Regions from separate parts of the Bacillus sp. AK128 genome, predicted to be linked through region 3. Evidence: riboswitches for the same ligand, from Rfam matches in the RefSeq annotation. Region 3 holds a riboswitch; each other region holds the start of a gene.

Region 1 (8,554 bases), 150 kb from region 3:
TAAAAAGCAAAAGCGAATCACTAGTTTATTCAAAGGTCTATTATTCTTACTACCTTCGATTATTTTATTCGGTGCTTTTGTGTTCTATCCAATGTTTAGGACCATTTACTTGAGCTTCTTTCTGACTGATGCAAAAGGGGCGACAACCGTTTTTGTAGGTTTAGAAAACTATTTATATATTTTTACCGATCCTATTTTTCTAAAAAGTATAAAGAACACCTTCCTATTTGTACTTTATACGGTACCAGCAACGATTATCATCAGCATATTTTTAGCAGTGATTGCCAATGAAAAATTAAAGGGAGTTGGCTTTTTCCGAACGATCTTCTCTTCCACAATGGGAGTATCAGTTGCGGCAGCTTCTGTCTTTTGGCTGTATTTGTTTAATCCAACGATGGGGTTATTAAATCAAATTGTGGAAGCCTTTGGATTTGAATCAATTGGCTGGTTAACGGATCCAAAGTGGGCAATGTTCGCCATTGCCATTACGACCATTTGGATGAATATAGGGTTTACTTTTTTAATTCTATTAGGTGGGCTACAGTCTATTGATAGTTCACTTTATGAGAGTGCTGATATTGAAGGGTCTGGTTATTTCTATCAACTTAGAAGAATTACCATTCCGATGCTTTCTCCAACATTATTTTTTGTCATTACGGTATCGATTATCAATGCATTCCAAACGTTTGGTCAAATTGATATTTTAACTCAAGGTGGACCAGCAAATGAAACTAATTTAATTGTGTATTCGATTTATCGAGAGGCTTTTGTGAATTACCAGTTTGGATCGGCCAGTGCCCAGGCAATAGTGTTATTCATTTTAATCTTATTGATGACAGCACTTCAATTTAAGCTTGGTGAAAGGAAGGTTCATTATCAATGATGATGCCAATTGGAAGGAAGATTACCTTTTATGTATTGCTGATTGTTTCAGCCTTACTTTTAGCTGGTCCTGCTCTCATGGCCATTATGATGAGCTTTATGACCAACCAGGATATTTTAACGGCTAGTATGCCTACCACGCTATCTTTAGATAATTATGTGGCAGCGTTTGAGCGTTTTCCGTTAATTAACTTCTTAATTAATAGTTTAGTAGTTTCAATAGCAATTACGCTGGGGCAACTATTGTTATCAAGTCTAGCAGCCTATGCTTTCGTATTTCTGGAATTCAAAGGTAGAGACTTGCTATTCTACTTATTCATTGCAACCATGATGGTTCCATTTGAGGTATCTGTTATACCAAGCTTTCACCTCATTCGAGATTTAGGTTGGATTGATCAATATGCTGGTTTGTCAGTACCTTTTTTCGCAACAACATTTGGAACCTTCTTGTTACGTCAAAATTTTAAGCAGATTCCAAAAGAATTAAGAGAAGCAAGTCAAATTGCCGGTATCGGTGATTTTAAATTTTTCCTAACAGTCGTATTACCTGTTTCAAAAGCTAGTTTAGTAACGTTAGGGATTTATGGATTTTTAACATCGTGGAACATGTACTTATGGCCACTTCTAGCTACCACAAATGATACAGTTCGAACGGTCCAAATTGGACTAAGGCAATTGCAGTCACAAGAACAATTAAACGACTGGGGTGTCATTATGGCAGGTGCTGTCATTGTTATTATCCCTACACTAATTCTACTTTTCTTAGGTCAAAAGAAATTACAAACAGGTTTAACCGAAGGGGCTGTAAAATAACAGCTACTTCGTTAAATTATACAAACTATGAATAAAGGGAGAAGAAAAAATGAAGAAACTCATGACGATTCTTGCATTAGGTATGGCATTACTTTTAGCTGCATGTTCTGGTGGAGGGGAAACGACTTCTGGTGAGGAAACTCAAACAGCATCAGAAAGTACAGAGAATACAAGCTCTGAAAACACAGCATCAGAAGAAAGTGACGAAAAGCAAGTCGTAACATTCTGGCATTCTATGGGTGGAGCAGGTCAAGAAGCCCTAGATGCAATTGTCGCAGACTATAATAAATCTCAGGATAAGATTCAAGTAAATGCTGAATTCCAAGGTACATATGATGAATCATTAACAAAGTTTAATGCGGTTGCTGGAACTGACAGTGCACCTACAATGATTCAAACGTTTGAAATTGGTACAATGTCCATGATCAATAGTGGAAACATTATTCCAATTCAAGAATTTGTTGATGCAGATGGATATGATATGAGTGGATTAGAAGAAAACATCATTAATTACTATTCATTAGATGATAAGTTCTATTCAATGCCATTTAACTCTTCTACACCGGTAATGTACTATAACAAGGATGCGTTTAAAGCAGCAGGTCTAGACCCTGAAGCAGCACCAGCAACTTATGAAGGTGTAGAAGAAGCAAGTAAAGCAATTGTGAAATCTAACCCAGAAATGAAAGGTTTTGCTCTTCAAGCTTATGGTTGGTTATGGGAGCAATTATTAGCAAACCAAGGCGCATTATTATTAAATAACGAAAATGGTCGTGGCGATACACCAACTGAAATTGGTTGGACAGAAGAAGAAGGAAAATCCATTTTTGAATGGGTAAAACGTATGACGGATGATGGTACTTTTGCTAACTACGGTACAAATGGTGATAACATGGTTGCTGGATTTTTAGCTGGAGATGTATCAATGTTTATCCAATCATCTGCAAGTGCTAGAAATGTTATTGACAATGCTCCATTTGAAGTAGGGATTGCATTCCTTCCACACCCTGAAGAGAAGGAACGTGAAGGAGTAGTAATCGGAGGAGCAAGTCTATGGATGATCGATGGAAAGCCTGAAGCTGAAACAAAGGCTGCTTGGGAATTTATGAAGTACCTTCAAACTGCTGAAGTACAAGCAAAATGGCATGTTGGAACAGGATATTTTGCTATTAACCCAGCTGCTTATGATGAACAATTGGTGAAAGATGCTTGGGCTGAAAAACCACAATTACAAGTAACAGTAGAACAATTACAAGCAACAAAATCATCTGCTGCAACACAAGGTGCTTTAATGGATATGCTACCTCAAGGTCGTAAAGTGATGGAAACTGCACTTGAGTCTGTATATAATGGTGGGGATGTTGATGAAGCTTATCAAACTGCAGTAGATCAGTTTAATAGAGCAATTGAACAAGCTAACAGAGCGAGAGGGAAGTAATGTACTACCACAAGAGAAAAGTATGGGATAACCATGCTTTTCTTTTTTACATGATTGACGTAGAGTAAGGAATAGATACTGGTAAACTATAAGAAGGAAGGGATCTGTATGACAAAAATCTATGGTCACCGCGGAGCAAAAGGCACCTATCCAGAAAACACGTTACTAAGCTTTTCTAAAGCAATTGAACAAGGTGTTGATGGTCTTGAGATAGATGTTCATCTGACAAAAGACGGTGAAGTGGTAGTCATTCATGATGAAACACTTGAACGTACTACAAACGGTACAGGGTGGATTAAGGATCTTTCTTTAGCAGAAATTAAGCAGGTTAGTGCAGGAAGCCCATTTACTTATTTGACTGAATACGACAAAGAGTGGGACACAGAGCGGGTTCCAACACTAAAGGAAGTTCTGGAATTATTAGCTGCCGACCCCATAGAATTGAATATTGAGTTAAAGACCTATGCGGTTCCTTATGAAGGAATTGAGGAGAAGGTTCATGAAATAGTCAAGAAATACGGAAATGGTCGCAAGGTTGTGTATTCATCCTTCCATTTGCCTTCACTCCTACGAATGAAAAAAATAGACCCAGATTCAAACATTGCTTGGCTTTTAAATGATGCAATCTCTCTACCCCATGATTATATACAAACTTTACAATTGGAAGCATTACATATAAACAAACAGCTTATTATGACAAGACCTGAATTAGCACAACAAATAAGGTTACTAAGTGATCAGCTTCGGATTTGGACAGTCAACGAGCCTGAAGAAATTCAGCGGTTACTTGATCTACAAGTCAATGCGATCATTACAGACTATCCAGAAAGAGCAATTGCTTTACTTAGAAGAAAAGAATCAATAAATCTTGGTGTGTAACACTAAAGGGGACAGTTCATTGCTTCATTTGGAAGTAAGAGAACCGTCCCCTTAAGGTTTATAGGAACATATTTTTTAATTCATTAATGGTCAAAACGATGAATAACAAAATACTAACGCTTAGTCCAATATTCGATATTGACTGATGACGATCAATCGTACCAACATATTCTTTTTTATTTAATAGATAGATTAAAGTAATGGCGAGAAAAGGCATAAAGATTGATCCTAATGCCCCATAGGCAATAATTAATCCAACTGGTTTCCCAATAAAATGTAATAACATAGGAGGGAAAGTCAACCATAGTACATAGAAACGATATGCCTTTGTTTTACTTAAATCTTCCCTACTAATATCTTGGTGACGAATGGTTCGGATGAAGTCAGCAAATAAATAAGGAACACCATTCCAAACTCCGAGGACAGAGGTTAGAGATGCAGACCAGAATCCAATAAGGAATAAATAGCGAACAGCTGGATTGAGCTCGTTTCCTAGTATTGAAGCAAACTCTACTAATCCCTTTTCTCCACTTATATCAACATTTGTACCATACAATAGCCCTGCCCCTAATATAAGCAGTGAGATGGTAAATAATCCGGTAACGATATACGCAACCGCGGAGTCATAGCGAACGGCACGGATAAACGATGGACCTGTCCATTTGTTTTCTTGTAACCAATAGCCGTAAGAAGCCATTGTTAAAGAGCCGCCAACACCCCCGATTAATCCGAGTGCATATAATAAAGACCCTTCTGGAAGTGTCGGTACAGCAGTCCCCCAAATATCATTTAGTTGTGGAATGACTAGTAATGCAGACCCAACAACTGTAATAAACATAAGTCCGACCAACACATTCATTACTTTTTCAAACGTTTTATATTTCCCCCACCAGACCAAGATAAATCCAATTAATCCATGGATTATAGCCCATTGAGTTAGCGAAAGTTGAGGGAATAATGCAGCCATTGCTAGAGCACAGGAAGCTGTACCGGCAGCCCCATAAACAAAGCCCCAAATAATAGAGTATACACCAAAGTAGCCTGTTGCCCATTTACCCATTATGTGCCAGCCTTCTAATATCGTTTTCCCACTTGTTAAGTGCCAGCGGCCAACCCCTTCATTTAAAGTGAATTTTAGAATAGACCCTATTAGAATTGCCCAAAGAAATACTAATCCATAATTTGTACCAGCTACTAGAGCAGCAACTAGATCACCTGCACCGACTCCGGTAGCGGCAACAATTAACCCGGGCCCTAATATGGAAGACTTTTTTAAATCAAGATTTTGTTCTGCTGGTTTATTTGTTTGCAGCATGTTATTCCCCCTTAAATTTATTTGATAAAGTAAGTAAAAATAATCTATTTATAATCTAAATGGAATCTATAGATCACTTTTAACCATTATTTTCCTTATTTTACTAGGATAATTATTTATTATTTTTTGAGAAAAATCAATATAGTTAGAAAAATATTTATCTAACAAGAAATGCAGAAATTTGAAATGTAGCTATTCTAGTTATGGTTATTACATCATTCATTTAATTTAATATTATCGTAGAAAAACATAAATAAAACTGATACAATTATCCTAGTAAAATAAAACTAGTCTAACGATAATGGCAAACTTATCGAAAGGTAAGGACGCAAAGCCTACAGGCCTAATGCAATCATTTGCAAAGGTGGCTGGGTTACCGAAAAAAGCTGGATTAATGCCCGCCTTTTTTAGGTGGTTTTTTAATGCGCTGATAAAGGAGTTTGATAGAGAATATCACTAAGTTCTTTACTTGCTTAGAAGCTAATGGTGAAAAAATATTTATAGGGTGTTACCTAAGGATGAAATAACAACATGGAGTGTGACTTATGAAATTGGTTGTCAAAAATACATTAGTTATCAGCTTATTAATTACAATTTCTTTGATTTGCCTGTCCGCTATTGGTTATATGAAAGCAAAGGACTTCTTATATGAAAGGTTTGAAGATCAAGCCTTTAGTCAACTCCAGTCAGTAACAGCAAATATTGATATTTGGATTAAAGGGAAACAAGATATCATGCAATACATTGCTGAAGCAGATGAATTAAAGGTTCAAGATGTTAAAAAAGCGGATGATTTAGGAATTAGAATAGCAGAGAGAATGGAAAACCCTGATGCTTTTGGATTTATGGACCATGAAGGGTTCCTTTACTTAGGTGGAGCTAAAATACCAGTTAGTGAATTTGAACATTTTCAGGGTGGTATGAATGAAGTAACCAAAACATATGATCCAGTTCCTTCTGCAACACCAAGCTTAAATGGAGCACCAATCGTTTTATCTTCATCACCCATTTATGGATATAATGGTGAGGTTGTAGGAGTAGCTTCAGGAGGAAATCAGATTGATAGTTTAATTAACATTATCTCTAACATAAAACTGGGAGACAGTGGGTATGTGACTGTCTTTACAAACGATGGAACCATTGTTGCCGGACAATCTAAAGAGGATATTCTTTCTAAGAAGATCTCGGATTATCAAAATAGTGATTTGGATGGAGTTGTTACTAATAGTATAAATGGTGAGACCGGTGTAATTGAAACAAACTTTAATGGAGAGAATAATTTAATTTTTTATAGTAAAGCAGCAGAAATGGATTGGGGAATTATGATTTCAGTTCCTACAAACGAGGCATATGCGGATGCGAACTCCTTATTACAATACTTTGTAATAATAACCGTGATATTTATTATTATAAGTGCCGTCATAAGTTATATTGTCAACAAAAGATTAATAAAACCTATTCAAGAGGTTAACGGAAAAATTAAAGAGCTAGTAAATAATGAAGGGGATTTAACACAAAGATTAACAATTAATAGAAAAGATGAGGTTGGAGAATTAGCGAGTAACTTTAATTCTCTGCTCGATAGCTTGCAGGATTTGATTGGTGGGATCCTTCAAAAAGGGGAAGTAGTTGCCGATAATACGACATTCTTAACCAACCATGCAGAAGAAATGGTTCAGCTATCAGGGGTTGTTACAAATAATGTTCAAACCGCAGCCGAAATTTCCAAGACACAAGAAGGTGGAAACCATAAGAATTTAGACTCAATCACGGACATTACCAAAAGTGTCGAGGAGATTAAAGATCATTCCTTACTAGTGTCTGAGAAAACTAAAAATGTATTTACAGAGGCAGAAAGAGCAAATGATAAAATCAGTTCATTATTGAATCAAATGTCAGATATACAAGATTCTTTAAAAAATTCAACTGATACGGTGAAAATATTAGGTAATCGCTCCTCAGAGATCGGAAATATCGTTCACCTCATTACAAATATTACGGAACAAACAAACTTATTATCCTTGAATGCTGCGATTGAGGCAGCTAGAGCAGGTGAGCACGGAAAAGGCTTTGCTGTTGTTGCTAATGAAGTTCAAAAATTAGCAGAGCAATCCGCTCATTCAGCTAAACAAATATCAAAACTTGTGAATGTGATTCAAGCAGAGACTAAAGACGCAGTAGTGCAGATTGAATCTGGTACCAATCAATTTGGCGGGGGTATGGAGAACTTAAAAGATGTAAATGAAAGTTTAAAGACTGTCTACCATTTGTCGCAAGAATCATCATTTGAAGTAGAGAAAATATTTGGAGAAATCGACCACTTACTTTCTAAGGTAGAAGAAGTAGAAAAAGTAATTAAAGAAAATTCCTTGAAGTTTAAAGAATCTACTAAGTATATTAGTGAAGTTGCTTCTTCATCAGAAGAACAGTTACATTCAATCCATGATATCACCACTTTAATAGAAGAAACTGCTCAATTCGTTGAAGAATTAAAAGGTTTGCTTAAACGTTTTAAGGTTTAGAGGATTAAGGGCGGTCCTTGGTTCAATATAAGAGCATAGATTTCCTCTCTTCTTAATTTCTAGAAGAGGGTTTTTTTGTATTAAAAATCAATACAAGAATTACATGACGATGGTACGAACAGGAAATGAATGATTAAATGTAGATTATTTAGCCATTGCTCTTATTCAGTTTATATATTTTCATGATGTGTAGAGGCAAAGTGACATTGTGGACTATACAAAGTTGCTGGATGGGTATTGGTAAATATATTGTTGTTTCTTCAATTGGTGACCTAATATTAACCTTATCTTCTAACCACAGTATTTGGATGTGAACACAACAAGAACAAATTAGGGATATCTTTTCACTCCAGGTCATAACAACCTACATGAAAAATACACCGAATTAGGCTCAATAGGACAAAAACCTAAACATATACTACCTCTTAGATAGAGTGAGGTGAAGAATGATGAATAATAAACATCACGTAGGTTTAGAGGATAATGAGCACTCATTTTGCGCACAGACAACCGATGTTGCTCCTCTGTTTGTCGCTGAAGCATTTGATAATGTAGAAAAGAAGATTAAGCAGGTTAGTCTAGAAAGCTACCGAGGGCAATGGGTAATCTTATTTTTTTATCCCAGTGATTTTACCTTTGTTTGACCAACAGAATTGGCAGCGGTCGCTGCTACTTATGATCAGTTAAAAGCGTTGAATACAGAAG
Region 2 (8,554 bases), 400 kb from region 3:
TGTCCTGCTTTCCACCCTTACCTCTCCCTTCCAATAAGGTAATATTCACCTATTATTTTCCAATGTTACATTCAATAAAATAACAAAAAACCCTGCCAAATAAATGGTAAATTTCAAAAGCATTTTAAGTTTATATACCTTATGATCAACAACATATAGAAACGGATATTGAGTTGGAGCGGGGACGGTTCAGACCAGAGGGACGGTTCGAATTCGGTGAAATGGAGGACTCGGTGTCCGCACCGGAGTCTAGGCGGACCCTCAGTCCTCTAATTCTAGTAAAATCGGTGAAAATGCCGACAAAGTGGACCGAGAGTCCTCTATTTGGTCCAAAACAAGTCATTTTCGCTGTAATTGCACTGAATAGAGGACACAGTGTCCGCATCAAGTCCAAAACGACTAGAATTCAGTGAAATAGAGGACTCAGTGTCCGCACCGGATTCCGGTGTGTGACGAGGGTGTGACGAGGGGACAGGGACCTCGTTCCATGAGACGGGAGAACGAGCTACATTTGGTTTCTATAGTTTAAGGACCTGGTCTAATTTTAATAGACGGAAGCACTCCGCTTATTTCCATTAATCAAACGTAAGAGAGCTAAGAAACTCATTTTGGGTGCATCACAGGGATTAGTATCACTAATAAGCATTTCACTAGTAGAATGATTGACTGGGGTTATCTAAAAAAAGAGCAATAATAGACAAAGGAACCACTGAATTCAATACTCGACTTCGGAGGTAAAAAAGTCACCATGCAAAAAAAATAATCCTACTCAGAGTAGTTTATTGAGTAGGATTATTTGTAAGGATAAAAATATTAAATTAGATCAGAAATTCTGAATTATATTAAGCTGCTTCGTTCATTAGGATCTTCCCCAAGTTATTTTATAAGGGGTTAGTCTAAGTAGATTAATTTTGTTTTAAAAATTTTGGATCCATGTATTCTGGATTTGGATATTTGTAGAAGCCTTCTCCAGTAGCTGCTCCCATTTTTCCTTTATCAATCATTTCAGACTTCAATTTGTCTGCAATTACGCCATAAGCTGGATCTAATTCGGCGCGTGCTCTATTCAAATTATAAGGTGTTTCCATGCCGATAATATCTAAAGTACCGAATGGACCTCTTGGTGAACCAGTTGAAATCATCCAGTTTTTATCAATCGTATGTGGGTCAGCAATATCTTTTGCCCATAAAGTTAACCCTGCATTTAAAAACGGTACCAATAATGTGTTTAAGATATAACCTGGTTGTTCCTTTTTTAGGACAAATGGAATCATCCCGATAGAACGTGCAAATTCAGTTACCTGTTCTACATATTGGTGTTCAGTTCCTGGATGCCCCATAATTTCAGCAGTGTTGTTTTGCCAGATTGAATTTGCAAAGTGTAGCGCTAAGAATTTTTCTGGGCGGCCAGTAAACTCTGCAAATTGACTTGGTAGCATGGTGGAAGAGTTTGATACAAATACTGTTTTTTCAGGTGCAACAGCTGCCAGCTTTTGATAGAAGTCTTGTTTAATATCAACACGTTCAGGTACAGCTTCAATGACTAAATCGACATCTTTCATTGCTTCAGCTAAATCAGAACTAAATGAGATCCCTTCCAGCGCAGCATTTGCTTTCGCTTCGTCGTTAAAATAGTCAGCATATACAGGTTGTAATTTTGTTATACGATCCTTTCCAAGCTTAATTGCATCCTCATTAATATCGTAAACGGTTACATTACAACCAAAAAATGCAGATTGAAAGGCAATTTGACTTCCTAAGACACCGCTACCTGCAACCATAATGTTTTTAAAATTCATAGGTTATTCTCCTTTACATATGTAATCAATAATAATACTCAAATTATTATTTCCACTATTTATTCTATAATACTATCGTGGCATAATATACGTACAAACATAGGTAATTAAGGTGTGAAAAATTATATGAATGTAGGTAAAATAATGAAGAAAATTGACTTTCAATATCTCCTATTTTATAAGATACACCGCTCTGAAATATTGAAGAACTCATTGATACGACTGGAAAATAACCCTGACATAGATAAAACCCAGAAGGAGCAACTTCGTCAGTTCATTTCTGCATTTATTGCGTTCTTAATGATACAGATGAAAAATACAGAAATTGAAGAGGATGCTTTACATTATTGGGTACAAATGCACAGTAAAGAAATGCCCATTACAAAATCAAATATATTTCAAGACATCGTATTTGAGTCATTCAAAAGTGTCTTATCTCAACACCGTCATCATTATGAAGAAGAATTACTTTCTTTCCATAATGAGTTGCTTAGAATGGTAACTACTTTATATCTGAAATGGATTGAGGACCCACCTAATGCCACTGAGGAAAAACAGAAATACACAGACAAGTTAGATGCACTTAGTGAAATTCTTATTCAGTGTAATGGTACGGAGGATTTACCATACCTCCTAACACAAATTGAAGACATCTTTCATTTTAAAAGATGTATATTCTTAAGTTATAATCCTTGGTTAAAGGAGTTTTCAGGAGCCATTGGTGAAGAATTACCAAAGGTACAGTTACTGCGAGGTAAAATTGAATCAGAACCAGTATTCTCGTTAAAGAAGCCGTTATTTTTAAGAAAGCCTGAGCCTTATGTACAACAAGCAGCAATAGAGTTATTTAATCTATCTTCCATCATTTTCATTCCAATTACATTTGAAAAACAGTTGTATGGTTGGTTAACGTTAGACCAACAAGGAGAAACTTTTGATTGTTCAAAAATAAAACTAGATGTACTAGAACAAGTTGGGGTCCGTATGGGAATGTATTTAGCTCGTAAACAATTGGGAGTGGGTGTAAAATATCACTTAGATCTTTCAGAAAAGGAATTAGGAATTCTTCATCTTTTATCAGAAGGTTACAGTAACAAAGAAATGGCGGAGCTGATGTTTTTAAGTGAGTTTACAATTCGTGATTATATTCAAAAATTGATGATTAAACTAAAAACCAAAAATCGAACTCAAATTATTACGATGGCTTTTCGAATGGGGTTAATTGACTAAATCCTAGCTCTGGCTAGTATAAATAGCAAAAAATCTATAATAAAAAGGAAAGCGACTGTATGTTAAACAGGCGCTTTCCTTGATTTTTACAGATTTTTATACTTGAAAAATCTATTTTATGATTGATTCTGCTTTTTGAGTAGTGTCATCCATGAGCTGTGCAATGGATTGATTATCATTGGTAAGACTAGGCGGACCCTCAGTCCTCTAATTCTAGTAAAATCGGTGGAAATGCCGACAAAGTGGACCGAGAGTCCTCTATTTGGTCAAAAACGAGTCATTTCCCTGTAATTTAACTGAATAGAGGACTCAGTGTCCGCATCAAGTCCAAAATGACTAGAAATCAGTGAAATAGAGGACTCAGTGTCCGCACCGGATTGTAGCGGACCCTCAGTCCTCTAATTCTAGTAAAATCGGTGGAAATGCCGACAAAGTGGACCGAGAGTCCTCTATTTGGTCAAAAACGAGTCATTTCCCTGTAATTGCACTGAATAGAGGACTCAGTGTCCGCACCGGATTCCAGTGGACCCTCAGTCCTCTAATTCTAGTAAAATCGGTGAAAATGGCGACAAAGTGGACAGAGAGTCCTCTATTTGGTTAAAAGTAAGTCATTTTCCCTGTAATTGCACTGAATAGAGGATTCAGTGTCCGCATCAAGTCCAAAATGACTAGAAATCAGTGGAATAGAGGACTCAGTGTCCGCACCGAATTCTAGGAGGCCCCTCAGTGTAACTTTTTACGTCCCTTATATGGCTTCATTTTGTGAAACTCTAGCTGGGGTGTGTAGTTACCAGTAGAACCGTCCGAGCCTGGGATAAGTATATAAACAAACGAGCCTCTTGAATTGATTCTAAGGCTCGTTTGTTATACTAGGTGACATATTTGATCCCGAAAAATAGTTTACATATCAGAAATGTCTACTTTTTCACTGGTCTCAAACCGTCCCCCGGTCTTCTAAAATTTAAATTTATTCACTTGTTCTTGTAAATCCTGAGCTAGTTTGCTTAGAGTCTCTGCTGATGCAGAGATTTCCTCCATTGAGGCTGTTTGTTCTTCTGCTAATGCGGCAACAGTTTGTGTTCTTGCTGTAGCATTTTCAGATATTTCGTTTACTGACTCAAATGATTGGGTTACTTGATTTGCACTTGCTGCCATTTGTTCTGATACGGCAGATACCTCTTCAACCTGATTAGCAACATTTTGAGCAGACTTTAAAATATCTTCAAAGACAAATCCTGTTTTTTCGATAATGCTTACTCCAGTAACGACATCCTCTGTTACAGTTTTCATTTGTTCAACTGTGGATAATGTGTCTGACTGGATCGATTGAATAAGCTGAGTGATTTGTTGAGCCGATTGATTGGATTCTTCTGCTAGTTTCCTTACCTCATCTGCTACAACCGCAAATCCTTTTCCGTGTTCTCCAGCTCTTGCTGCTTCTATTGCTGCATTTAGAGCTAGAAGATTTGTTTGTGAAGAAATATTAGTAATGGCACTTACAATCTTTTCTATTTCTTTGGAACGTTCATCTAAGGTTTGAATCGATTTTGCCGTTGTATTCACGTTAGTTTCGATGGCCTTCATTTGTGAAACAGCTTCGTGGATACTATTTGTACCAGCTTCAGACTTAATGGTCGTTTCTTCAGAAGCTTTTGCTACAGCAGATGAGGTGTTTGCAATAAGCTGAATTCCATTGGCAACCTCGTCTAAAGCTTGATTACTTTCTTGAACCTGCTTTAATTGTACATCAGCACCACTCGATATTTCATCTATAGACGTGGCTACTTGTTGAGTCGCATTCGTTGTTTGTTCAGCACTAGCTAGAAGCTCCTGTGATGATGCTGCAACATTTTCACTTGCCTGATTTACAGAGAATAATAGATTTCTAAGACTATCATGCATTGCAATGAAGGAAAGAGTTAATCGACCAATTTCATCCTTTGATTTAGGTTGAGTCACTTGAATATTTAAATCTCCTGTTGCTATTTGCTCAGCAAATGCAGTAAGTGACGCAAGTGGCTTCATTTTCATAAATAGCAATACAAATGTAACAATTATTGCAATTAATACTAATAGAGAAGATATAACTAGCCCTGCTATTCCCAAATCAACACGGTTGATGGCGTTAGCAACCTGGCTTGCAGTCCACTTCTCAAGCTTCTCTTTAAACTCATTTAAAGGCTCGGCAATAAATTGTTTCCCAGCCTCGTACTCATTGCTGTAAACTATGTACCTAGCACGATCTAAATCACCTTTCTCAACTTCTGCCATGGCCTTTTCCTCTAATGCAATTAAAGCATTTGAGTTTTCAGCAGCCTGCTCGACAAGGTCTAACAGTTCCTTAGGTATCTTTAATTCCTGTAGTCGGTTAACAACCTTTTCCCTTGTCTTAGTCTTGTTCACTTCTGTCCGATAATTATCATAATGATTCCTTTTCCCGAATTGAGTGTATGCTCTAACTTCATTCGTCAAGTAATCAGAGGCTCCTTGTAACTCTACAACTAGCGCTGCAATCTCTTTGTCCACCTTTTGTGCTTGTTCTTCTTGATCTATACTTGTAAAAAGTGAGTATAGACTCCATCCAGTAAAAGCAAATAAAATCATTATTACAATGGCTGTTCCTCTTAACAATGTTCTAATATTCATATCTAGTCTTTTCATGAGATCCTCCTGGTGTGATAAAATATACATTATTATATCGACATAGATTTACAAATTTCGATAGTTACTTTAATTTTATCTCGTCTGTATGGGGATTACGTTTTATTAGTTCATGCTTCTATTTGAAGTAAATCATCTTTTATAAAAAGACTACTCATTCTCTGATGATTCCGAAAGATCCCTGTCACTCCCTATATTAAATCTATGTAAAAAATGTCGAATGAACACCTCAATCCTAGTGAACTTATGGTATAATTTTACTAGATTGATAAAGGCAAACTTGTTGAAAGGCAAGGACGCAAAGCCCAAGGACCTACGGTTTATACTATGGTAGCCTGGCTACCGAAGAATAGATCGACCTGTAAAGGTGAATGAGATTCTTCTCGTTCACCTTTTTTTGTGACTTTTTTACCAGTTCCCATAAGATATGAAGTTGAACTAAGAATGAAGAATATAGAGTTTGACATAAGCAGCTTATAACCAATCATCTTGAGGTGTGAAATTGACTTGACTGAAGGTGCGCATCTGCGAGGAGAAGAAGTAAAGTATTGTTTTGTGCCGAAGATAGGAGCGAGTCAATGTTTAACCTAGTCATATATTTAAGTTTATGCTGCATTCTATGCGTTACATTGCTGAATATGAATATGCATTTAACCAACTCTTCTGCTGGGAAGAAAATGCCTGAGATTTTATATACCTTTATTTTAGCTACTATATGTGGGTTTATTATAACGATCATTCCATATATGGCCCTTCTAGGTAATAAAATCATTGAACTATCAAATGAAAATTTAATGCTTACTTTTAAAAATGGTATTTACACCTTCTTATTTTGCTTCATTAGTTTTCTTCTCTTAAGTGGTATTGGAAAAGTTGCCGTAAAGCCTTCTAAAATTGAAACGAATAAGAAGAAAGGCATCCTTCCTTATTTAATGTTAAGTATTGGTGTTGCTGCCTTTATATTGTTTTATATTATTTATTTAATTGAAGAAGTGTACTCTATTTCCATTGATATTAATAGTGAGTATGTTTTTTATGTGGTCATCCTATTAACGACTTCCATTTATAATATAGCAAGGATATTTGAACATCTTCATATTGATCGATTAATGATTAATAGGAGTTTAACTTATACAAAAACTTCTTTATTTTTTACGATTTTTAGTATTTCATTTGGTTCGATTCTTTATATGTTTATACAAGGACTTTATCAAAATATAAATTTCTCGGTGACAATTATTGCTATCACTAGCTTAATATTATTGTTTATCATCACGGTTAACTATATTGAAAACCAAATGATTTACCAGCATGGTATGCTTGAGAATCAAAATTTGAGACTCAACATAAATGAACAGCAGTTTCGCTCTTTGTTTCAATACAATCCAGATGCTATTTTTAATTTAGATTTGGAAGGAAATTTTAAGGAAGTAAATCCTTCCGCGCTACCTTTAACCGGCTACACCTTAGAAGAAATTCTTAAGTTGAATATAAGGGATTTATTGTTCCAAGAGGAAACTTTAAAATTGACTACCTTTCTTCATGAGATTTTAAAAGGGAGCAGTGTTAGTTTTGAAACCTTTATCCTTAATAAGAACAAGCAGTTAGTCAATCTAAATGTAACAGCAACGCAAATAAAAGTAGATGATTCCATTACAGGTATCTATGCAATCGTTAAGGATGTAACGGAACAAAATAAAGTCCAAGAGAAGGTGAACTACCTAGCTTACCATGACGAGCTTACTGGACTTTTAAATCGAAGAGGAATTTATAAAGAAGTGGAAGACCAAATTAACAAGAAGTTACCGTTTGCGACTGTCATTATTGATGTGGATATGTTCAAGGACATCAATGATCATCTCGGTCATGCTGCTGGGGATACATTGCTCAAGCTTATTACAAAGAGGCTACAATATACAGTTGAACGAAAAGGATTCATTGCTAGACTGGGAGGAGATGAATTCCTGATTTGTATACCTGAAATCACAGATACTATAGAAGTGAGGAAAACGATAGAAGCTATTCAAACCGCAATGAAACAACCGTTTAAAATTGAGGAAGAACAGAAGGAAATCACATTAAGTATTGGAATCTCTTATTATCCAAATGATGGAGAAGACTATCATACATTAATTAAACATGCGGACATGGCTATGTATGTTGCAAAAAAAGCTGGACGAAATAGTTATTCAGAATATAAAGCATCCTTAGAAAAAGATATGCTATCGAAGATTAAGATGTACGAAGAATTAAAGATTGCGATTGAAGAAGAACAATTTGAACTCTATTATCAGCCTAAGCATAGTGCGAGAGATGAAGGAATAGTTGGTGCAGAGGCACTTATCCGTTGGCAGCATCCTATAAAAGGCTTTGTTAGCCCGGGAGACTTTATTCCTTTAGCAGAGGCAACCGATTTAATCATCCCATTAGGCAACTGGATTATGAAAGAAGCCTTAAGACAATTTAAAGATTGGGAAAAGGAGTTCCCGAAGGACTTTCAACTATCCGTAAATATCTCGCCAAAGCAATTTATTGCAGATAATTTTATTCCATTTTTGCTTAGGAGCATAGACGAATTTTCCATTCCTCCAGAAAAAATAGATTTAGAAATTACCGAGAGCTTAGCTATTGAAAATACAGAACTAACAAGAGAAAAAATAAATCTATTAAAAGACTTTGGATTCCAAATTACAATGGATGACTTTGGTACAGGATATACGTCCTTAACCTACTTGTCTAAGTTTCCCCTAGATCGGATTAAAATTGATCAATCCTTCATCCGGGACCTAGCCAGTAACAAAAATCATGCAGCGATCGTCCAATCTCTAGTATCAGTCGCTAAAAACCTGGGTATCAAAGTGACA
Region 3 (8,554 bases):
GATACAGTTGGGATTGAGGATTTTAATCATTTAAAAGATCAAGCCATTCATCCTGATGAGCTCCTAGAAGAAATCAAGAAAGAAACTCTTCATGATGAAATCGTAAAGACACATGCCCATTCTAATGAGTGGATGTTTGGCCGTGGTGTTTTGGATATGAAAAGTGGTTTAGCTAGTCATATTTATCTATTAAAATATTATTCCGAGCATCCCGAAGAGCTAAAAGGAAATCTCGTGTTCGTAGCAGAATGTGATGAAGAGGATGGATCACATGGTATCTTATCTGCATTAAAGGACCTAATCGCTTGGAAAGAAGAGCATCACTTTCATTATATAGGCGCAATTAATGCTGATTTTGTCTCCCCTCGATATGAAGGAGATGAAAATCGCTATATTTATAAAGGAACCGTAGGGAAACTACTACCTTCCTTCTTTATTACTGGAGCTGAGACTCATGTAGGATCATGTTTTGAAGGACTAGACCCAAATTTCCTAGCAGCTGAATTAACTAGGCAGATTAATTATAACCCTTCATTATCCAATGAAGCTTACGGTGAAACTACGGTCCCACCGGTTTCTCTTAAGCAAACCGACTTAAAGCCGTCTTATACGGTTCAAACAGCCCTTTCTGCTTATGTTTATTATAACTTCTTCATCCATTCTTGGTCGCCTAAGGATGTGTTAGAGAAACTAAAGACTGAGGCAAATATTGCATTTGAAAATGCCCTCCAATTGTATCGAGAACGATATCATACCTATTGCAGTATTAGTGGTGAGCCATATAAAGAGTTAGTCTGGACTCCACGTGTTTTTACGTATGAAGAAATGCATGAACACTTATTGAATGAACACGGGGATGCCTATACTGCACATATGGAAATCTTTAAAGAGCAACTTCTATTAGATCAAAGTTTAGATACTAGAATGTTTGCGGCTAAGGTGGTAGAAGAAGCGTGGAAGTGGATGACGGATAAACGTCCCGCGATGATTTTATTTTACTCCTCTCTTTATTCACCTAGGATTGAATTAAGTGGAAAAACTGAGGCTGAGGAAAAATTAATTGGCGCACTAGACAAGGCTGTTGACATAATCCAACCTAGTTACCAGCATCCAATTGTGGTAAGAAACTTCTTCCCGTATATATCTGATATGAGCTTTGTTGCTTTAAGTGATGACCCTAGTGGAATAGAAGCTGTTGCGATGAACAATCCTGGCTGGGGGACGAAGCACTATGTTAATTACAATGATATCCGTGAAATTAATGTACCCGTGATCAACATCGGACCATATGGATTTGATGCTCACAAGAAGTATGAGCGAATGGAATTAACCTACTCGCTAGAAGTAGTTCCTAATTTAACAAAGCTCGTGATTGAAAAGCTTTTAAACAAATAGCCAATGCCCAACTTTCCTATTGAAAGTTGGGCTTAGTTTATAAGAAGTATAGCGTTATTGTAACTGAATTCTATCGAGATCCCACTGACTGGAATCCTCGTTTAATATTTTTCTCTTTATACATTTTTGCATCAGCGGTAACAAATAGCTTACTCATATTCCCGATTGAGTGATCATTATAGGAATATCCTATTGAAACTTTAATTTGAAACGCTTCACTTGTTTTATTATATTGATCAATTGTATTTCTTAGGTCATTGATAAGCGTCTCAGCATGATCCTTCCCTTCTTTTTCTAGAAGAATCGCAAATTCATCTCCACCAATCCTTGCCACCACTGTTTCACGATTTGAAAACTGATCCAATAGCATTGCCGTTTCTTTTATTAACAAATCCCCTGTCCGATGTCCTAATGTATCATTAATTTGCTTCAACTCATCTAAATCACATAAAATGACGGCTACTGCTGTGTCTAATTCTTTATTATAACGTTCCATTCTTTGGTCAAAATAACTTCGATTATATATACCAGTGAGAGAGTCATGTGAAATACGGTATTCTAGATCCTGCTGTAGCTTAACTTTATCGTCAATATTCCGGATAATCCCTTGGATCGCTACTATTTCGCCATCCTTATATATGGGTGTTGCATATTCCTCAAAAACTATGTAATCTCCTTGTGGATTTCTCCAGCGTTGAATAATCGGTTTATTATAGTCTAGTTTGCCTTGAAACTTATTCAGAAGCAATTCGTGATCATCTGGATGTATTAAATCAATGGGTGTATTTGGATTCTTTAGACTTTCTGCTACTAGTCCTTCTCCTAGCATGGTTTCAATAGAAGGACTTAAGTATTTAAATTTTCGCTCGGGTTTGACCTCATAGTAATAAATGATGTCCTTAGAATTTTCCACTAAATTATAAATTCTTCTTTCATTAGCCCAACGTTCCTTCACTTTTGCTTTAATGATATGTTTATAGAATTGTAGACTAATTGCCCCTAGAAATAACCCAATAAATAAATACACAATCTCCATATCTTACACCTATTGCCTTCCTATCATAAATTTTCAGAAGCAATAAAAATAGACTAATCTAAAACCCGATTAGTCTATCTGTCAGCAAAATGAAGATGTTCTATCGGTAACTGGCTGGCATAATCAAGTTTAAATTAAGCCCCTTTAGCTTTGCGTCCCCACCTTTCGATGAGTTTGCCTTTATCATTGTCTATTTAATTAACTATCTAATTACATAATATAGGAATATATTCCTATATGCAATAGTGAAACAGGAATATGTTCCTATTGATTAGGAAAATTTAGTATATTTATGAATGTTTGTAGTACCTTTTAACTATTTTAGTTCTTTCACCTTATCTATTGTATTTCTATAACCTAGTGGTCTGCACGCAAACTGTATTTTCTGCACACCCAGTTGTATATACAGTGAATAAATCTTAACTTATATTCCAACATTCTGATAAGAGAAACGTTTTTCTAAATAATAAAGGTTTTTACTTATCTTATATGGAACTAATAAGAGGCTATAAAATTATGTAGGAGTGGTCAGACTTGATTCATAAAATTGAACTTAAAAACGAAAACTTACACGGTTCCTTTAGCAGAAGCTACGAGCCGATTATAACTGTTCAGTCAGGAGATACCCTTCATTTAACAACGGCTGATATTCAGTGGGGATATTCTAAATCAAAGGAAGAAGAACGAACGATTTTCACTTCACGAGAAGGTGAAGAACGTCCAGGTCATCCAATCATTGGGCCAATCGCTATTAAAGAAGCGAAACCAGGAATGGTGCTTGAGGTCAGAGTAAATGACCTGATTCCAGGTTGGTATGGTCGTAACTGGGCTGGGGGATATAAGAGCTGGCAAAATGAAAAGTTAGGGTTAGTAGAAGCGACTTCCGTTCAACTGGACTGGGAATTAGATCAAGTTAAGATGACCGGTACCTGTTCGATTGGAGGTAAGCCATTCCATGTTGGTTTACAGCCGTTTATGGGATTGATGGGTGTTGCTCCTGCTGAGGATGGTGTTCTTCCAACAGCTCCTCCACGGTATGCAGGAGGAAATATTGATTGTAAAGAACTAGTTAGAGGAACTAGCTTGTTCTTACCTATTTCTGTTGAGGGTGCATTATTTTCGATTGGAGATGGTCACGCTGCCCAAGGTGATGGTGAGGTGTCTGGAACGGCGATTGAATGCCCGATGGATCATGTTGATATTACTTTGATTGTCCATGAAGAACTTGAATTAAACATGCCTAGAGCAAAAACTCCAACAGGCTGGATCACATTTGGCTTTAATGAGGACTTAAATGAAGCTACAGCCACAGCTCTTGATGAGATGGTTATACTCATGCAAAGTTTTTATGGCATTGAAAAAGCAGAAGCTTTGGCATTAGCTAGTGTAGCAGTTGATTTACGAGTCACTCAAGTGGTAAATGGGGTAAAGGGTGCTCATGCAATGCTTCCTCACGGGATAATTAGGTAGGACCCATCAAAAAAGCGCTGGTGCTTACAGCGCTTTTTTTATATCTAATTTATATTTCAAGTCCTAATTCTATATTGATCCCTTCCATCTTATAGCCTAGTGAGAGATAAAGAGGAATAGCTTCCTGGTTTTCTCCAAATACACCAAGAGTTGCTTCCGTCTTTCCCTTGGCTTTCAAGAAAAGCAAGGCTTCAGTAATCATCGCTTTTGCAATCCCCTTTCGTCTCCACCTTGGTAGAACAAAAATACTCTCAGTCGCACTTCTACTTTCACCTAATCCCCATGTCATCACACTTCCAACAATTTGATCCCCTTCAAAAGCTGTGAACGTATCCCACTCGCCTCCTGCTTTCGTCCAGCGCAACTGGTTAAGACTCCAAGACACCCCATCTTTATCACTCTCTGACTCGGCTCTTAGATAACGCTCCTGTTCTTCTTCAGATTCCATCTTCCAGTTCAAGATTTTTATAGACTCAGCAAAGTGGTGAGGTGAGATCGGTTCCGTTAAATCCCTTTTCATAATGAGATGATTTCGAATAATCGTAAACCCTTTTGAAAGATAAAAATCAATTTCTTCTAGATCATCAGAAGAAATAACATGGTTTACACTTATTTTTTTATCAGGATATTTTGCTCTTAGCTCCTTTGCTCTTGTTAACAGGTGTGCAAAAAGTTCCTCAAGCACATTTTCACTAGATGGTTGGTTAAAATTCAAGGAAATATCCATCGTTAATTTATAAACAAAATCCGACGGATCATTATTCTTCACTAGTAAAAACCATGTTTGATCTGGTACTAAGTGTCCTACACCTAAAATATGGCCTTCTGAATTAACTGCACAAAATATATTACTCGGTTCGTAATCACGGTTATACTTGTATGCTAGCATTCCCATAAAATCAAACTGACCGATTTCTTCCGCATCCATTTCTTGATAGTTTCTTATTGTATATGGCTTTTCATTTACTTGTATCATTGATATCCCTCTCTTGATTACCATTATAAAACTCTATCCTTATATTCTATTAATATCCTATATTTCCCTTTTTATATACTAAACCCAAAAACGAGACCGCTACAAAATAGCAAGTCTCGTTTCAAAGGTTTATTTAATTGTATGCTTCACCTCTTGATTCACACTTTTTATATGTAAATCTCGTTGAGGAAATGGAATTTCAATATTATTTTCAGCTAGAATACGGTTAATTCTAAAATTTATATTACTTTTAATAACAATAAATTGATTTGGATCTGCAATCCAGACAAATAATTCAAAATCTAGTGAAGAATCACCAAATCCTACAAAATTCACAAAAGGCTCAGGAACTGTAAGTACCGTGGGTGAGGCCAGATTTTCCTCTCTTGCAACTTCAAGTAATAACTCCCTTACTTTTTCCACATCTGTTCCATATGCAACACCAATCGGAAGAACAAGTCGAAGCTTCGGGTCACTAAAAGAACGATTGACAACCTTCTCCTCTAAAAAATAGGAGTTGGGAACAATGATATGCTCATTATCAAGCGTTTTAATAATCGTTGCTCGCATGTTAATCTTCTCCACATCTCCGATTATCTCATCTACAATCACCCGATCCCCTACCTTAATAGGTCTTTCAAATAAAAGAATAATTCCGGAAATAAAATTAGAAGCAATATTTTGAAGCCCGAATCCAATTCCCACACTTATAATTCCGGCAAAAACTGTTAGTGCACTTAAATCGATTCCAACTGTCGTTAAACTCGTTATGACAGCAATAACCATAATAGAATAATGAATCATTCGGTCAAATGTAAATCTTAGCCCTTTATCTAAATTATATCGATCATAAATATTTGGTAAAAGCACTTTAGTGGATATTTTAGAAATTCGGCTCGCTAATGAGATAATTAAAATGGCAACAATAATTAAGAATAAGGTAATTTCGACATTTCCTACCTTATAAATACTTGCAAACATCCAGTCTGATTTTGAAAAATATAGCAATAAGAATATGAGGGTTCCATAAAAGGTAGCCCAATTGATGATACTTCTTGCTGCTTCATGATTGGTTTGAAACCGTTTTGTACTCCATAATAAAACAAAGCGTAAAAGTAAGATGGCCACCACCACAGCGATGACAATAAATAAATCTTCGTAATTGAATTTCTCCAACCACTCCATTAATGTTGTCACATCATTACCTCCCTATGTTCCTTTAATTATAAACTATTTAAATTTTCAACACACTTAACTGACCTCCACCTTTAGTTCAAGATTCTTGAGCATAGATTATTTGTCGCTGTTAATCTTAGCTATTAATTAGGTCATTCCTAGTATCTGAGTTATAAAAAAAACGGAGCTTAGTTGCTCCGTTTCATCAATACCTTTCATTTAAACCAGCCTTTTTCCTTAAACCTTTTAATGGCTTCAATTCTATTAGTCACTTCCAGTTTATCTAAGATGACTGAGACGTAGTTCCGAACAGTTCCTGTCGTAATAAAAAGCTGACTGGCAATTTCCTTCGTACTTTTTCCCTCTGCCATTAATTCAATAACAGCACTTTCCCTTTCAGTCAATGGATTCTCTTGGCTATACGCTTCATCAATTAACTCTGAAGCATAGATTCTACGACCATCCATCACGCTTCTAATCGAGTTTGCTAATTCTTCACTTGGACTATCTTTAAGCATATATCCGTTCACATTTGCTTTAACTGCTCTCTCAAAATAACCAGACCTAGCGAAGGTGGTTAAAATGATAATTTTGCACCCAAGCCCCTTTAGCTCTTCTGCTGCATCCAGTCCACTTTTTCCCGGCATTTCAATATCCATGATACAAATATCCGGTTTATGAAGGTGAACAAGTTTCACTGCATCTTCCCCATTGCTTGCTTTTCCAACTACCTCCATATCCTCTTCTAAATCTATTAATGCTGCAAGTGCACCTAACAGCATATTTTGATCCTCTGCAATCACAATTCGAATCATTTTCCCACCTCCTTTTGCCTATGATCATAAGGCACTCTTATAATGATGGTTGTGCCTTTATTTGACTCTATTTCTAATCGACCATTCACAAACTCTAGTCGTTCAATCATACCTTGTAGCCCATTCCCCTTGAAATCCTCATCTATATTCTCAATACCTATTCCATCATCTTGTACATGAACCAATAGCTCTGTTTCGGTTGGTTCAATTTTAAGGATACAAACATGTGCCTGACTATGTTTGACCACATTGGTGACAGCTTCCTTAATACACATACTCACCACATTCTCAGCAATTAAAGAGATGTTCGCAAGCTTTGGTTCACCCTCTAGCTTAAAATTGATTTGTGCAGCTTTAAGAATCTGTTGAACTCTAGAAAGCTCATCCTCTAATTTAGTTCCTCGCATCTGAGTTACCATTTCACGAACCTCTTTTAGAGCAGTTCTAGCGGTTTGCTGGACATCATAGATCTCATTTTTCGCTTGATAGGGATCTTTATCAACTAATTTCCCAGCCAAATCGCTCTTTAAGCCAATTAATGAAAGTTTTTGGCCAAGTGTGTCATGAAGATCACGCGCAATTCTTTGGCGTTCTTCTAACTTAACTAACTCGGAAATCCTTTTATTTGCATCCTCAAGCTTCCCCTGAAGCAGATCCTCTTTATTTTTATTATAAGTGCTAATAGGTAGCAATATAACCGCCAGTATACTCAAAAAGACAAACGGCAATTGCGTAAAAAACACCTGGTTTCCAGTTACAAATCCATAGTTAACAGTAGCAAATGTACTGGTTAATAAAATGATATATAAAATAAAGAAAGCTACTTTATTTTTGAGGTGACCGATCAGAAAAGCAAGAAATAGTGAAAAGTAAATATAACCAAATAAAAGACTCATCACACTTGATATCGCAATTTGTAAACTAGTCCAAAAATAGACTAGCCAGCCATTTGAAACAAATGAAAGCACATAACAAATAAAAAACATGACAATCATCGCAATCCCGAAGGCAACCTGATAAGGTGAGGAAGAATGAAATATAAAATAGAATGGAAGTATATAAAAAATCACCCATACAAAAGGACTTAACCCTGTATTTTTCCTAAATATACTTCCCCATTTCTTCACATGTTTCACTTCCTTTCAAGAAGGCAATAATTAACTATTATTTTAGCATAGAATGAACCCCACTCCTTACAAAGTGGGGTTTCCTGCTTTACTTAGTCTGAAAACTTGGTCTTTTCGGCTTCATATCCTCAACGATTTCTTTTCCCTTATTCACAGGATTTGGCTTCTTTAGATCCTTAAAGCTAATAAACGTCTTTCGATCCTCATCCCAAAGTCGATATTTAAGTGATTTGAAGCTTGTTGCAATTGTAATTGTCGTTGCTTTTTGAAGGGGTGGAGTTGAATTATGAGCCATTTCTAAATTATAGTTAGGCACTCTAGGGCTTAAATGATGTACATGGTGGAATCCGATATTACCTGTGATCCACTGTAACACCTTCGGAAGCTTATAATAAGAACTTCCTTCTACCGCTGCCTGGACATAGCTCCAGTCTTCTTCATTCTCAAAATAAGAATCCTCGAATTGATGCTGAACATAAAACAACCATATTCCCATCATCCCAGAGATCAAGAAAATTGGACCTTGAATGATAACAAAGGTTTGCCAACCAACGATCCA
Region 4 (8,554 bases), 1.0 Mb from region 3:
AAGCATTAAGTCAACAACTTCACCAGTTTTTGCTTCATGGTCAAACTTGTATGTGTACTTAAATCCAGCGATAGAATAGTCTAAACCATAACTAGAGATTTGATCATTCATGATTGCACGAAGACCTGCACCATTAACCGTGAATTTTTGGAGCATATTTTGGAATGGTTGAATCGTATATAACTCACCAAAAGTCACCGGACCTTCATCAAGACCAGCACGTACTCCCCCACCATTCATGATTCCAAAGTCAGAATCCATAGACCACACCATTGCATCAGCAATTAAATTTCCAATAGCATGATCAGAATAGGCACGGTCATTAAATGGGTAACGGTTTGAATCATAGTTGTATAAACTTTCTCCAACCACTTCATTCTTTACCGGAGCGATAAGTTCTTCATACTTATCAAGGATTGACTTTACAGTCGGATCTTCTTCTACATCTTGAGTGTTATAAACTAATTCTGTAACGGTCTTATCACGTACAATATCATGTGTAGTTGGATCTATTTCGATGTCTACTGCACCAAACATATAACCATATTCCCATGCTTGTACGACAGCAACATCATCATTAATAGTACCATCGACTACTTTATGATTGTGACCCGCAAAGATTACGTCTACTTCTTCATGTAAACCGTCTGCTTCCCATTCAGCAACATCACCAGTCATAACTCCGTCTACTACTTCTGCCGTGTTATGCGCAAGAACAATAATCGCTTCAACACCTTTTCCGACTAATTCCTCTGAGTACTTGTTAATTGCTTCTAATTCGTCACGAACCTCTAAATTCTCATTTCCATCTGGCTTTACCATGCCTGGAGTTGAAGTTGTTACAACACCAATGAAACCAATTTTAGTTCCAGCAATTTCTTGAATATGATATGGGTCTAATAAAAGCTCACCAGTCGATTTATCATAAATATTTGCAATGATATTTGGAAAATTCATCCCATCATACCCTGCAGTACCTTTACCTTTTGGATGTTCACCACCATTAACCATACGAAGATATTCTTCTATACCTTCATCAAATTCATGATTTCCCGCTGTCCCAATATCTACTCCGATTGCTTCCATAATTTCTACGGTTGGCTCATCTTGGAAGGTAGAAGAAATCATTGGAGAACCACCAATCATATCTCCAGCATGAATCACTAGTGTGTTTTCATTTTTTGCTTCTTGGTTTTTAATATGAGTAGCTAAGTAAGAGGCTTTTCCTACAGTGGCTTCTTTTTCACCATCTCCATCTAAATCAACAGTAGTTGTTTTATCAATTTGACCGTGCCAGTCATTTAAACTTACTAACTGGATTTTAATATTAGATGTCTGAGCATTTACAAATGTTTGACTAAATGGAGCTGCAAATGCACCAATTGTTAAAGCCGAAGCTAATGCAACACTCACAATCCCCTTTGCATTTTTTAAAATCATTAAATTCTCTCCTTTAAATTAAACTATGAATTATTTTAACTACATTATTAACCCTAGCATTCTATTATTATTTCAATGTAAACAGTATGTAAAATTATGGTTTAAGTTTGATTAATATCTTTAAAACGTTATGAAAAACAATGAAAAGGTGCCAGGCACCATCCAGTAAATGGATAGTGCCTGGCACCGCATTATCATTTTTATTCAAGATACTCTTTGATATCATCCACAAACTTAAACTTCATCGCTGGTTGGAAAGTAGGCATCTTGATTCCTAGCACTTCGTAATCAGGGTTTTGTTTAAACCAGTTTTCTCTTTGTTGATTCACATCTTCTAATTCAGCTTTGTAATCTCGAATTGCTACATAAACTTGCAAGGAGCCAGATAGAGCAGTGCTATATGTTTCTCCTGATAGAGTATGCAGTCTTGCTAAAGCAATATGCTGCTCTTGATAGATTCTTACACCTGAGTGGAAAGAAGGACCTATGCCACTAAAACTCCAGATAGGAAAAAGTGTATAACGGATTGGTTGTTCTGTTCCCACTGCACCGGATCCACGAACAATTATTAATAAGTCCTTTTTATCACTTAGAACACTAAAGCCATGGTCGTTCCTTCCTCGAGGATAGAACCCCGGTAAGCCAAAATGGCTAGGTGAATAAATAATTCCTGAAATTGGGGAGAACACTCTAAATAAATCCTGATATCCACTTGCAGTGTAAGTTCTTTTAGGCTTATAGGTTAGTGTTAGAGAATGCCTCGCGTATGCTTTCGAGTCAACGGTTACATCACTTAACATACTATCTAGATCAAATGAAGACTTTGGTTTGAAGTCATCATTTAGGTGACGAGAAAGAAAAACGGCAAAATGCTGTCTAGAGATTGGTAAATTGGATCTAAAGGTACCATCTGTATAACCTGTTGTGATTTGATAGTAATGTAGAGCATTAATATAATCTTGTGCCCAAAAATCATACTCAATATCAGTAAACGGTTGTTCACTCACCGAACCATGAAGAGAATACGCGGTTGCCAAAATTTTCGCCATCTGACCTCTTGTTAAAGTTCCCCAAGGATCAAAGTACTTTTCACCTGTTTTCGAATCAGTTTTACCAGATATAATCCCAAGTTGAACAGCTAAGGCAACCTCTTCATAGCCATAGCTACCCGGCCTCATATCAGTAAGATTCGGGTCTTTTAACTCAGAAGAAGTGACTTTAATTCCTTTTTCACGGAGAATCATTTGAACTGCCTGTAACCTTTTGATTGTATTGGAAGGTCTAAAGGTATCATCCTCTTGATAGCCATTTATAATACCTTTGGTATTTAAATAGCTAATCTCCTCCGTGTACAATTGCACATCATTAAATTGCTTCGGTGGATTCATTGTTCTAAACGCAGCCTCTAAAGGCTCAGATGTATTACCCGCTGTATCTAAAGCTTCGACTGAAATCAAGTAATCTGTTGAAGGTTCTAGTCCAGTTAGTTTAAATTCCATCAGGTATCTGATATTGTCCATAACAAGATTATTATTTAAATAAATTCTATACCTAACCTCTTCTGGTCGTTCAAAATCAGTTGCACTTGAACTAGTAAAAGAGACAAAATGATCGGTGATATCTTGAATGTTTATTAATTTTGTTTCCCATTCAGGTGATACAACATCCTCTACTTCTACAATCATTTCTTCACTCATATTACCTGCTTGATCTGTAGCAGTTATACCAAAAGCGCTACCAGAAAGATTTAAACCAATATCAACTGAAAAATGCCCATCTTCCGTTGCTACTGTTTCCTGAGTAAAATAACTATTTTTCTCTATGATTTGAACGGTCGATCCTGGTTCTGCCGTTCCAGATAACGTAGTTTTAGTATTTGTAACCTTCTCAACTACTGGAAGAGCAGGGCTTGTTATATCTACTACTTTAATGGTGCGTTCAAAACTTTTCATTCCTGATGAATTTGTAGCATATAAAACTAGTAAAGAATTGGCTGGCTGTGGTGTAACTAGTACCTCATATTTTCCTGAAGCATCCGCACTGCCTTCTCCAATCACCAATTCGCCATTTTTTATGGTGATAGATGATTCAGGATCCGAAGTACCAGAGATAATTTCGTCCTGATCGCTAACCTCTAGGGTACTAGGCGTTTCTGGTTGTTTTAAAACCTGAATATCTTGTACCTCTGTCCCCGCTCCTGTATTTGCAAAAACAAGATTACTAGGAAGTATGGAACTAACAATCATAAATATAAGAAAAATAGTAATGTATTTTCGTAATATCATTTATCTGCCTTCCCTTCATAATGCTTTTTCACCTTAGGATTATAACGTATTAGCAGCACCTGAGGGTTGGCCAATTTATGGGATGCATATATAACAAGGTGCCAGGCACCATCCAGTTTTTGGATAGTGTCTGGCACCCAGACTCATTAATTTAGTTCTTGAAAAAATAACCTTCCTCCATCTTATTCCAGCTAAAAAAAGAAAATAAAGTTCCAATCAACATACAACCTATCCAAACCAACAGTAACTCAATCAAAGTAATTTTGATTGTAAATGTACTCACTAAGAACTTAATTAATAAGTAATCAAGTACTAAAGGAATAGATAAAACCACTCCCGACAAAATGACAAACCTACGTTTACCCATACTTCTAATTTGTCTCCAGTCCAATTAAATGATTCCTCCTCACTTTAGTTTCTTTTATCATTATGACTTATTATTATCTTATATTTATATCAATCTTCTAGGAATGATTACATTCACAATTTATGGATGGTGCCTGGCACCATGTTTCTAATATGTTTTTATACATTATAGGAAAATTATGGTAAAAATTATTTTTCATTAAAGAGGAATTTCCATAAATTATCTCGAATAAAAACATGAATAGAAAATAGAAAGTAGTCGGAGGGATTGGATGAAGAAGTTTAGCAAGAAATTATTAGGATTTATCATGGTATTCACCTTATTATTAGGTGGGTTCGCATCACCAACTTCTACAGAAGCAGAAACCAACACGGTTAGTTATGTAGCATTAGGTGATTCCTTAGCAGCAGGGCAAACTCCTTATAGATCGTTTGGAAAGGGCTTTTCTGATTTTATTGCTGATTATTATGAAACACAAAGTTCACTAGAATTATATTCTAATAAGTTTGCTGTTTCAGGTTACACGACTGAAAATGTATTAACTGATCTTGTGGACAACAAAGTAGTGGATGGGCAAAAAATAAAAGATGCTCTTCAGGATGCTAATGTTGTGACAATAACTGCAGGAGCAAACGATGTAATAAAGGCTTTAAATATTGATAGAGAAAAGGGGACAATTTCTTTTAATCTATTAGAAGTATTAAAGATCATTCAATCTGTTCAAGATAACTACAACGAAATTTTCACTGAAGTGAAAGCTGCAAATCCTGATGTTGAAGTTTATGTGTCAGGTTATTATAATCCATTTCCTTATCTACCTGAAGCACAACAAGGAAAAGTCGATCAAGCAACAATGGCTTTGAATAATGCCATTAAGAAGGTTGCTGAAGAAAATGGCGCAACATTCGTTTCATTATTTGGGCTTTTTGATGATTCTCCGTCAACATATTTACCAAATGCTGCGGATATTCATCCATCTGAGGAAGGGTATGTGTTAATTGCAGATTCATTTTTAAAAAGCATGATTATTAACAATGCTCCAAAATTTAATGATGTTCTAAATGATAACTGGGCTTATAATGAAATCTCTTTATTAGCTGGCCAAGGAATTATGTCCGGAGTAACAGCTAATCAATTTGCTCCTTTTGAACCGATTAAAAGGTCAGATGTAGCAAAAGCTCTACTTAACGTTATTCCTTTAGAACAATCCGTGCCACCTAACCCAGGTTTCTCTGATGTACCTGAATCACATGATGCCTATTATGCAATTGCTAAACTAACTCAGGCAGGAATCTTCATTAAAGCAGAAAAGTTTAATCCGGATGCTCCTTTAACGAGAGCACAGATGGCTAAAGTTTTAACGCTTGCTCTAAAATTAAATGGAACTACACCTTCTACATTTAAAGATATTACTAATGATCATTGGGCTAAATCTTATATTGATGCATTAGTTTCATCTAACATAACAACTGGTTATACAGTAGACAACACGTTTAGACCAAACTTAAAAACAACTCGATCACAATTTGCTGTGTTTCTAGTAAGATCGATGGATACGAATTATATTGTAGAATAAAAAGAGTGCCAGGCACCACCCAAATATTGGATGGTGCCTGGCACCTTTATTGCGAATAGAATCGTTACCCGATGCTGCAACTACTAAAATCCCCTCATTAGTTGCTCGATTTACGGCATCTTTAATAGCCAATGATTCCGTGTCCGTTCCTAAGCTAAGGTTGATGATATCCATGTTGTTTGTAATTGCCCAATCAATGCCTTCGACTATATCAGTTGAAACACCCGTTCCATCTGCCCCGAGTACTTTTACTGAATAGATTTGAGCATCTGGTGCTACCCCTACAATACCAACATTATTGTGTTTTGCCCCAATAATTCCAGCTACATGCGTTCCATGCCCTTGATCATCATGATAAGAGCTCGTATTATCAACTGTTGATACACCACCAGCAATAGTTAAGTCGGTATGGGCTGCGATACCTGTATCAATAACAGCAATCTTCACTCCTGTTCCCGTATACCCATCTGTAAATGCCTGAGAATTTTCGTTTACGGCTTGGAAACTCCATTGTGACTCTTCACTAGTGATTGCTTGTGTTTGAAAATCCCCCACTGTTTTAAATACTATTTCCTCTTCTACATATGCAATGTTAGGGTCTTGTTCTAATTTATTTATATCACTTTCAGTGAGTGTAGTAGTTACTGCAGAGATTGTTTCAAGTTCATTCGTTTCTCCTATCCCTTCCTGAAGAACAGCTTGTTTTCCATCCTCATTTTTGTATACCACCACTACTTTTTCTACTGTATAATCTGGTGCTAATTCACTAGCTAATACTGAAGTATTTGAAACTAGTAAAGCAGATAGTAACCCCAATGAAATGACTTTTCTATATAACCGTCTTTTTTTGAGCTTCTTGTTTCGTTGTAAATCATTAAAATGTGTTAGGCTCATGAAGAATTCTCCTTCTATCTTTAATAGGTACTAATGGAATAAGACCATGGTATTGAAGAAATGACTTAAAAAACAGGTGGGATTCTCTTGAGTTGTAATCTACCCACCTTCGTCGAAATAAAAAAATGCAACCCTTGAAATAAAGGTTGCAATGAGAAAATAGATTCCTCAACGTTTGCAACCAGACGATCATAGCTTTTCAAAAAAAGCCGTAGACTCGTAGCTTTGCGTCCCTACCTTTCGATAGGTTTGCCATTAAAAACATAAGTATATGAAGTTGTAGTTATATTAACCTATTACATAATTACTAGATAACTTTATTTAACAACACTTTAGCATTACTCGTAAATGACTAAAAAATGGTAATAACTAGCTAGTAAGGAAAGAAATATTAGTAAAAAAGGTAAAATACCAGATACCGCCCTATAAAGGTTAGTATCTGGTATAAATTAGCAGTTTAAAGTTCATTCACTATCACTAATAGTCGAATCTTGAGAGATGGTTGTTTGTTCGCCAAGGTACTCCTTTCTTTCTCCGCTCTGATTAATATAGGTTCGTCGAATCGTCTCATACTCACCTTTTGTTAAATAAAGAGTATTAATAGTTGGTGCAAACTCATTCATGGCACCTAATGCATACAGGTTAGAATGTATAGCAGCAACAAATTCTAATGCATAACCACTTGTTGACATGTTAAATTGAATCTTTGCAATTTCATTTGAGGTAAAGTCTACTAACCCGTTTATACTAAGATCCTTGTTTCTCTCTAGGAAGTTATACGATGCATTCTTACCCTTTGCTGTATATTGTACATGATAAGAACCCTTCGGTACTTTTGTATTTGGATAAGTCAGAATGCTAAAGAGACTGTTTCCACTACGATCAACCGGGAGTAATGAAATAAATTCTTGTTCCATTTCATTATTAGTATAAGGATGTGATATTTCTAAGACCGTGTGCATTCCTCTTACGTCCATTTCTTTTACTGTTCCGTTAAGAATTTCATCTGCAGTGAATTCTCCAATATAGAGGACACCAGAATTTTCAATTGTAAAATAATACTTCTCAAAAGTTACTTCACCAAAGTTAGTAAAATCCATTCTAATCTCACCATTTTTAATTGAATAGTCAATGGTTGGATTTATAGAGGACCCAAAAACGCCATCTTCTTCTGTATAAGGGAATTGTTGAATATGAACGAATCCGTCCTTGATATCTGCACCTTTGAATATATATATACCTGAGCCAGGCTCCACTTCTATTGTTGGTGCGCTAGCTTCTCCACCCACTTTTTCAATATTACCTTTAACCAATTCGTAATCTTCTACAACCTCTTCTGCTCTAGCTCCTTCTGGGAGTATTAAATCCACTATTTTAGCCAAATCACCCAATGTTATTTTAGAGTTAATGGAACGTGTTTCAAATTTGTCAATCGTTCCCGCTGTTTCTATATTAATTTGAGTATCAGAAAGGATTGTTGCCTTCTGAATATTACCCTTACCTTTTAGTAGAAACGATTCTTTAGTTGAAACGGATAGTTCATTTACTGAAGCATCAATGGTAACTTCGTTTGCTCCTTCTTGAATCACAACCTTTGGAATAACTATACTCGAATCAGCTTTTATTCCAGTATTAGCATACACATTAAAAACTTGAACCGAAGTGGTTCCTAGTGTTTCAATAACCGCTCCTTCTTTCTTTACTTCTAATGCCTTTAATTTTGTATTTACAAACGTTATAGTAGTGTGTGAAATTGATTCAGATAAAACATTATAAGCGAATGAACTAGAGATTGTTGTACCACTGTGTATGGTAGATATAGTTGCCACTCTATCAGATAGTAATGTGTTTCCCTCTACTATAACTGTATCTGCATAGAAACTATTCTTAACATCCACCCCAATCACTAAATCTCCCAATATAGTAAGGTTCTTAACTGTGATATAGTCACCGCTTATAATAAGATCCCCGCTAAAACTAGCTCCTTTACCA

The links. Region 3 has a riboswitch for cyclic di-GMP ahead of M1D60_RS21010 (sensor domain-containing diguanylate cyclase). Riboswitches for the same ligand answer to the same signal wherever they lie in the genome.
Region 1: it holds a riboswitch for cyclic di-GMP, as region 3 does, so the genes downstream of both, M1D60_RS21700 (methyl-accepting chemotaxis protein) here and M1D60_RS21010 (sensor domain-containing diguanylate cyclase) in region 3, are expected to answer to the same signal.
Region 2: it holds a riboswitch for cyclic di-GMP, as region 3 does, so the genes downstream of both, M1D60_RS19135 (putative bifunctional diguanylate cyclase/phosphodiesterase) here and M1D60_RS21010 (sensor domain-containing diguanylate cyclase) in region 3, are expected to answer to the same signal.
Region 4: it holds a riboswitch for cyclic di-GMP, as region 3 does, so the genes downstream of both, M1D60_RS02165 (S8 family serine peptidase) here and M1D60_RS21010 (sensor domain-containing diguanylate cyclase) in region 3, are expected to answer to the same signal.

The regions. Positions count from the first base shown of each region.
Region 1 covers NZ_CP096379.1:4,338,449-4,347,002, reverse strand. Annotated here, with positions in the region: gene M1D60_RS21725 (carbohydrate ABC transporter permease) at 1-883, shown strand, start outside; gene M1D60_RS21720 (carbohydrate ABC transporter permease) at 886-1,695, shown strand; gene M1D60_RS21715 (ABC transporter substrate-binding protein) at 1,745-3,133, shown strand; gene M1D60_RS21710 (glycerophosphodiester phosphodiesterase) at 3,242-4,012, shown strand; gene M1D60_RS21705 (Nramp family divalent metal transporter) at 4,071-5,327, opposite strand; cyclic di-GMP riboswitch class I at 5,621-5,708, shown strand; gene M1D60_RS21700 (methyl-accepting chemotaxis protein) at 5,873-7,849, shown strand; gene M1D60_RS21695 (redoxin domain-containing protein) at 8,296-8,554, shown strand, end outside.
Region 2 covers NZ_CP096379.1:3,791,636-3,800,189, reverse strand. Annotated here, with positions in the region: gene M1D60_RS19155 (phosphotransferase family protein) at 1-15, opposite strand, end outside; gene M1D60_RS19150 (3-hydroxyacyl-CoA dehydrogenase) at 906-1,799, opposite strand; gene M1D60_RS19145 (response regulator transcription factor) at 1,926-3,029, shown strand; gene M1D60_RS19140 (methyl-accepting chemotaxis protein) at 3,984-5,054, opposite strand; cyclic di-GMP riboswitch class I at 5,954-6,037, shown strand; gene M1D60_RS19135 (putative bifunctional diguanylate cyclase/phosphodiesterase) at 6,269-8,554, shown strand, end outside.
Region 3 covers NZ_CP096379.1:4,187,388-4,195,941, forward strand. Annotated here, with positions in the region: gene M1D60_RS21005 (M20/M25/M40 family metallo-hydrolase) at 1-1,395, shown strand, start outside; gene M1D60_RS21010 (sensor domain-containing diguanylate cyclase) at 1,466-2,431, opposite strand; cyclic di-GMP riboswitch class I at 2,534-2,620, opposite strand; gene M1D60_RS21015 (acetamidase/formamidase family protein) at 2,966-3,901, shown strand; gene M1D60_RS21020 (GNAT family N-acetyltransferase) at 3,951-4,877, opposite strand; gene M1D60_RS21025 (mechanosensitive ion channel family protein) at 5,007-6,074, opposite strand; gene M1D60_RS21030 (response regulator) at 6,269-6,868, opposite strand; gene M1D60_RS21035 (histidine kinase) at 6,865-7,995, opposite strand; gene M1D60_RS21040 (fatty acid desaturase) at 8,084-8,554, opposite strand, start outside.
Region 4 covers NZ_CP096379.1:481,708-490,261, reverse strand. Annotated here, with positions in the region: gene M1D60_RS02185 (S-layer homology domain-containing protein) at 1-1,440, opposite strand, end outside; gene M1D60_RS02180 (Ig-like domain-containing protein) at 1,641-3,725, opposite strand; gene M1D60_RS02175 (hypothetical protein) at 3,877-4,116, opposite strand; gene M1D60_RS02170 (S-layer homology domain-containing protein) at 4,364-5,668, shown strand; gene M1D60_RS02165 (S8 family serine peptidase) at 5,630-6,562, opposite strand; cyclic di-GMP riboswitch class I at 6,736-6,826, opposite strand; gene M1D60_RS02160 (S-layer homology domain-containing protein) at 7,027-8,554, opposite strand, start outside.